2 regions of the Capillibacterium thermochitinicola genome follow, and region 1 is predicted to be linked to the other one. Evidence: a T-box and tRNA genes for the amino acid it is inferred to sense, from the RefSeq annotation. Region 1 holds a T-box; the other holds one or more tRNA genes.

Region 1 (3,407 bases):
GATGACGCCACTTAAGAAAATCATTAAGGAGCTTTTCGCGACGCCGGGGAAGGGGTTGCGCGGGGAACTGCTCATGTTGTGTGCGGGAGGGCCACCGCTGGCCACCGGCTCCTCCACCCTTAATGCCTTGGTTTTAGGGGTTGAAGTTTTACATTTGGCGACTTTGGTCCATGATGACCTGCTGGACCAGGGCGAACAACGGCGGGGACGCCCCACGGTTTGGAAGAAATGGGGGGTAAAAACCGCCGTTTTAGTTGGTGACTATCTTTTTGCCGCCGCCTACCGTCTGCTGTCTAGCGCCTGCGGGCAGGAAGGGATGGAACGGGTCGATTTTTTACTCCGCGAGATGGTCGCCGGCGAACTGGCCGAGGAGATCGATAAGTTTAGAATAATCTCGATTGACCGTTATTTGGAACGCATTGAGCGGAAAACGGCCCGCTTTTTCCAGATCGTCTGTGAACTGGGGGGTGAATATGCCGCTTTACCCCGGGCCGTTCAAGTCGAGTTGGGGGCCTTCGGCCGGGAGCTGGGGATGGCTTACCAGCTCTTCGATGACTGGCAGGATTTAAGCGGCGGGGCCAAAGAAGACGGGAAACCCGTTTTCCAGGACCTGAAAAACGGCGTGCTCACCTTGCCATTACTAATAATCAGCGGACAACCGGGTTTTGCCGAGGTGCTGGCCGAGGTGCGGGCGGAGGGGAAGGTCCTACCGAAACACCGGCGGCTCATCCGGAAATGGTTGACGGCCGCGCAGGTCGAAGCAGAAGTGGAGCAGAGGATTGCCGGTTACCGTCGGCGGGCGGAAGAACGCCTTGCCGGTTTGGGCCTGCCCCAATGCGCCCTCCTGCGGGATTACGCCGACCGTTTTTTCGAAAGAAAAGGTAAGCAAAAAAGACTTTCCACTGTTCATTAAGGGAAAGTCTTTTTGAACCGGCGGCCGACAGCGCTTTCGGCCGTTGCGTGTTTTAAGCCGCTAGACGAAAAGCCGTTCTATGACGGTGCTTAGCGGGTGAACGGTCAGCGTAGCCCCAGTTTTTCCTGGAAACGCTGAAGCTGCGGGGCGGCGGCCGCGCGCGCCTTGGCGGCCCCTGCTTCCAGGATGCTTTCGATGGCCCCCGGGGCTGATAACTCCGCTACCTTCTGCTGGAGCGGCCGGAGGGTTTCCACCACCAGTTCGGCCAGATCCTTTTTGAACTGGCCGTAACCGCAGCCTTCGTATTGGGCGGTAATCTCTGCGATGCTCTTGCCGGAGCAGAGGGAGTAGATAACCATCAGGTTGGAGACGGCCGGTTTATTTTCCTCGTCGTACCGGATGGCCGCTTCCGAATCGGTGACCGCGGACATGATCTTCTTTTTGATGACATCCGGCGAATCGAGGAGGGCAATATAACTTTTGGGGTTGGGTGACGATTTGGACATTTTCTCCGCCGGGTCGGTGAGGCTCATAATCCGCCCCCCTTGGCTCCGCGGGGGGATGTACGGTTCGGGAACTTTAAAGACTTCTTCGCCAAAGCGGTTGTTAATGCGCAGCGCCAGGTCGCGGGTGAGCTCCAGGTGTTGTTTCTGGTCTTCGCCCACCGGGACCAGATCGGTGTTGTAAAGCAGAATATCGGCGGCCATCAGGACCGGATAGGTCATGAGCCCGGTCGTGACCACCTCATGTTTTTTTGCTTTGTCTTTAAACTGGGTCATCCGTCTTAGCTCCCCGATGTAGGTGTGGCATTCCAGCAGCCAGCTGAGTTCGCTGTGGGCGGGGACTTGCGACTGGACAAAGATGGTGGAGATCTCCGGATCGATCCCGGCGGCGACAAAAATCCGGGCCGTGTTTTTGATGTTTTCTTTTAACGCCACCGGATCCTGGGGAACGGTTAATGCATGAAGATCGACAACGCAAAAGAAACAATCGGCCTCGTGTTGCAGCGTGACGAAATTACGGATCGCCCCCAGGTAATTGCCGAGGGTTAACGAGCCGCTGGGTTGAACGCCGGAAAAGACGCGTTTCTTCATCGGGCAAACACTCCTTCGCTTGATTTTGTGAATTTTAAATTTGGACGGGTACCAATACCCAATAACACTTTTCAATGCTACCAAAGAAAAACCCCGTCCCGTTCTTGGGACGAGGTTACTCGCGGTGCCACCCAAGTTGACACGGTGGGCTTTGGCCCACCGGTCCCCTTTTGCACGGCCGGTTGCCGTTGCCCTGTTAACGGAGGGGTCCGCCGGAACCTACTTCCTCTTTTTCGGTACCGGACTCACGGATCCATTCGGCCTTCCGCCGGACCGGTTCGCACCCGCCACCGGTTCTCTTTGCCTTGAAGAAGGCTTACTCGTTCCGATCATCGCTGTAAAGGATATTGTAACCGTTTCCAATTATTATATGTGGACAGCTCCCGCTTGTCAAGGGATGGACATGGCACCGGAATTATGTGTCGGTTTGTGGCCGGACTCCGCCGAAATAAGGTGTTTTTTTGGCGGCCAGGGAAAAGGCTTGTGTTATAATGAAGATGGTAGGATTTGTGTTGGCGGAGGCGTTGACCATGACTGATTTTGTCCATCTGCATGTCCATTCCCAGTATTCGCTCCTGGACGGGGCTGCTTCTTTGGAACGTTTGGTTGAGGAGGCAGCCGCCACGGGTCAACGGGCGGTCGCCCTGACCGACCATGGGGTGATGTACGGGGTATTTAAATTTTATCAAGCCGCGAAAGCCGCCGGGGTCAAACCGGTGATCGGTTGCGAGGTTTATGTCGCCAAACGCAGCCGGCACGACCGGGAAGCGAAAGTTGATGACGACCCTTACCATCTGGTGCTCTTGGCGGAGAATGAAAAGGGGTACAAGAACCTGACCAAGCTGGTCTCCCTGGCCCATCTGGACGGTTTTTACTACCGGCCGCGGGTTGACCGGGAGCTTTTGGCGGAGTATGCCGACGGGCTGATTGCGCTTTCGGCCTGTTTCAGCGGGGAGATCCCCACCCATTTGCTGGCCGGTGACTATGCCGCCGCCGAAAAAGCCGCCGCCTGGTACCGGGAGGTTTTTGGCCCGCGGAATTTCTTTCTGGAATTGCAAAACCAGGGGTTGGAAGGACAAAGAAAACTAAACCGGGACCTGGCGAACCTGGCCCAAACGCTTGGCCTGGAGTTGGTGGCGACGAACGATCTGCACTACATCAAACGGGAAGACGCCATGGTCCATGATGTTTTACTCTGTATCCAAACCGGGAAGACCTTGACCGATCCAAACCGCTTGAAGTTTCCCACCAACGAATTCTACTTTAAAACCGGGGAGGAGATGGCCCGGGCTTTTCCCGAGTTTCCCCAGGCGTTGAAGAATACCGTGGTCATTGCCGAACGTTGCAATTTCCATTTTGAAGTGGGGAAATACCACTTGCCCGACTACCGGATCCCGTCC
Region 2 (3,407 bases), on a different contig from region 1:
CACCCGGCACTCATAGCCGACCTTCTGCATGTACTTGCTCACCTTATTGCAGGTGTCCATCGAATCATTGCCGCCATTGTAGAAAAAATACCGTATATTATACTTCTTGAAGACTTCCAAAAGCCGTTTGTAGTCAGTCTCATCTTCTTCCGCATTTTTTAACTTATAACGGACAGAACCAAGAGCGGAAGAAGGGGTTGTCTTCAGTAGCTCGAGTTCATAAGGGTCTTCCTTGCTCATATCATAAAACTTCTCCTCAAGGATCCCCCTGATCCCGTGCGCCGCCCCGTAAACCGCGGTAATGTTCTCTTGTTTTAAAGCTTCCAGAAATACCCCCGCCGCGCTGGCATTAATCACCGCCGTCGGGCCACCGGACTGACCAAAGATGGCCGCACCTTTCAATTCACTCATTCTGCTAACACTCCTTCTAAAAATTCATTCACTTTCATAAAAAGAACCCACTTATGCTTAGATTTTCACATTCCGCGCACGATGTCTCGTGGGTAAAGCACTTATTTTTGTTATGTTTTGGTAGGAAAACAGGGTGTTTTTCCGGTAATTATAAAAATAAAATTTATATTTTTGGCATTATTAATATACGACAAGACTGGACTTTTTTCCTCTTCATCCGTTTCCGGCCGGCCCTTTTTAATGAAAATTTAATATGACCAATCCGGTTATACCGGTGGTCCGCTCCCCACCGACGCATAAGAAAAAGCCCCGCTATTTTATGATAACGGAGCTTCGATGCTTAACCGGCTAATGACAAGTGGAACAATGCCCTCCTCCACAACCGCCACAACTGCTGGCGCCGGAGGCCCCAGCACCACCGCTCACCGCAAAGGGTGAAAAAAGACGGTCGGTCTGTCGGGAACCGCATTTAGGGCAAGGAACCTTTTCCATAAAGCTTTTGCACAGTTCTTCAAATTTATGCGCACATTCCGCACATTTAAACTCATAGATCGGCACCCAATCACCTCGGTTCAACCGTATTGCCGAATTTTCAAATTTAGGGCTTGATGACGGTGACCAAGTCGCCATTTTTAAGGCCGGCCGCATTGGCTTCATCGGTATCCAGATGTAAGTCCTTCTTATATTTCGGGCCAACCCGGACTAAAACCTGTTCAAAGATCAGAGCACGGGGCCCGTCCACTTTTACTTGGACATAATCTTGATCCTTCAACCCCATCTCGGCCGCTTCCGTATCATGCAAATGCAGGTGGCGTTGGGCAATGATAACTCCTTCTTTGATCTCAATCCGGCCTTTGGGGCCTTCAATGATCAATCCCGGCGTATTCTCGAGATTACCGGAATCGCGAACCGGTGCCTCAATCCCCAAAGTAAAAGAGTCGGTTAACGAAATTTCAACCTGGGTTTGGGGACGCACCGGCCCCAAAATCCGGACATTGGGAATCGAGCGTTTCGGTCCGATGAGGTTAACGGTCTCTTCTGCAGCGAACTGACCGGGTTGGGAGAGTTCCTTTTTAACCGTTAGACTGGCGCCTTTCCCAAAGAGTTTCTCCAAATCTTCCTGCGACAAGTGGACGTGGCGATTAGATACTCCGACCGGTACTTTGAACGACATTTTCTATGTACTCCTTTCTCGAATCCGAATAATCACAACGACTGGTTTTAAAATTAAAAAAGAGAAAATAAAAACCGGTTGTTTCCGGTTGGTAAACTTTATTGGCAGGGGAGACAGGACTCGAACCCGCAACCACCGGTTTTGGAGACCGACGCTCTACCAATTGAGCTACTCCCCTGTGCAATCCACAATAATTATATATAGATTTCGCCCAGGTGTCAAGTCTTAAACCAAAGAAAGCAGGACTTCTTTCCCGGTCCGTACGCCGCCGGCTTTAGAGATTAATCCCGATCACCCCGCCGAATATCCCCAGCAGGACCGCGATGGCACCGTTAATCAAACCATCAGTAATCTTTTGCTCCACCCCGCATAGTCGCCCAATGATAAAAAAGATTAACCAGACGGCAACGGCTAAAATAATCCCGATCAGCCAACCTTTAGCCTTCGCCTTGTAACCGGCGGCCATCGCCCCGAGGACGACCGCAGTATAAATCGTATATTGGTAGATCGTCTGCTCGTAAGCACTCCAGTCCCAACCCAACCAGTAAGTCAACGCCAACAAAAAGATTGCAATCAGCAGTAAGGCAAGGACATACCGTAAACCGGCAAAAACAGCTGTCAAGGCCAAACGGGAATTTACTGCCGGGCGCTCTTGTTTAACCACAAGCCCCACCCCCAGCCAGAATTTTAATTCATCTATATGAAAAACCAACGTCAAGTATGTCACGGTGGCGTTCGGGGGTACCGTAAAAAAAGAAATAAAAAAAACCGGCGCCAGATTTCCTGCGTCGGTGTTTGTGTTTATAGATGGTCGGGCCGACAGGATTTGAACCTGCGACCACTTGACCCCCAGTCAAGTGCGCTACCAAGCTGCGCTACGGCCCGACTATTAACGGCAGATTTTATTATAACACTGGATTTGGTTTGTGTCAATGAATCGCCGTTAAATATTCTGCTGTTGACCGTTTACGCCCCCTGAATTCTCCGGCTCTTCATCACATTACCAAATTGATCAACGGTAATCTCCATGCGGTGGATGAAATCGCCCAGAGAAGCAAGTTTTGCAACACTCTCCAAGTGCATGAAGTCATTGAGCGTACTATTGAGGAGTTCGTAAATCTCGGTCAGTTCTTTTTCACGTTTCGCCAGCCGCGCCCGTTCTTTCTCAAATTGCTCCGTCAGTCTTTGGTTCTCCGCCACCAAACGGTCGATCTCCGCTAAAAACTTTTCTTCTTGTTTCAGATCGCGTTCAACGGCAAGCAGATGCTCGATAAAGCCCCGCAGATCCAACTGCCGTCTTTGGGCTGCTTCAAGCGCATTAACCCTCTCCTCCAGTTTTTTAATGGTTTCCGGCAGATGGGCCAGTTGATACAGGAAGGTCGACTTTTGCTCTTCACTTTCAGGGGTGATACTATGTACGAACCCCGGCTTCTTCTCTTGATTGTCGGCAGGCGCTGCTTCCAGTTGGGGTTTCTGCTCCTTCCTTCCACCCTTGATTTCTTCTTTCACCGGCTCCGCGCTCCTTGTCCCCACCGGCGGAATCTCCCTTCCGTTTAAAAGGGGGGCTTCCGGAATGATAATCCCGGATCGTTTCAGAACATCCCGACCTAAACTGATGATTTTTTCCTCACTTAAACCTCTTTTTTGGACCAAACGGTAAAAACGGAGTTTCAAAGCTGCTTCGCTGATGGGTTTCGCCATAAGCCGTTGTAACTCCAAACAAGCGTCATTCCTGGTCCCACCCAAAACCTGATGTTTCGCGAAGATCTCCAGAATTAACTGGTCTTCGTCATCGGATAAGATTTCTTTGGGGGTGGCCGTC

Evidence for each region. A T-box is a leader RNA that pairs with one kind of tRNA and senses whether it is charged. The one in region 1 lies ahead of trpS (tryptophan--tRNA ligase), so its partner is inferred to be a tRNA-Trp.
Region 2: it has a tRNA-Trp gene. The T-box ahead of trpS (tryptophan--tRNA ligase) is inferred to sense a tRNA for this amino acid. The anticodon was not compared.

What each region holds. Positions count from the first base shown of each region.
Region 1 is NZ_JAAKDE010000015.1:107,584-110,990, forward strand. Features, by position in the region: gene G5B42_RS08205 (polyprenyl synthetase family protein) at 1-913, shown strand, start outside; gene trpS (tryptophan--tRNA ligase) at 1,018-2,007, opposite strand; T-box leader at 2,110-2,349, opposite strand; gene G5B42_RS08215 (DNA polymerase III subunit alpha) at 2,499-3,407, shown strand, end outside.
Region 2 is NZ_JAAKDE010000016.1:21,420-24,826, reverse strand. Features, by position in the region: gene G5B42_RS08455 (6-phosphofructokinase) at 1-411, opposite strand, end outside; gene G5B42_RS08450 (FmdB family zinc ribbon protein) at 760-1,041, opposite strand; gene pduL (phosphate propanoyltransferase) at 1,010-1,585, opposite strand; tRNA gene G5B42_RS08440 (tRNA-Trp) at 1,688-1,763, opposite strand; gene G5B42_RS08435 (TIGR04086 family membrane protein) at 1,860-2,249, opposite strand; tRNA gene G5B42_RS08430 (tRNA-Pro) at 2,394-2,470, opposite strand; gene G5B42_RS08425 (hypothetical protein) at 2,552-3,407, opposite strand, start outside.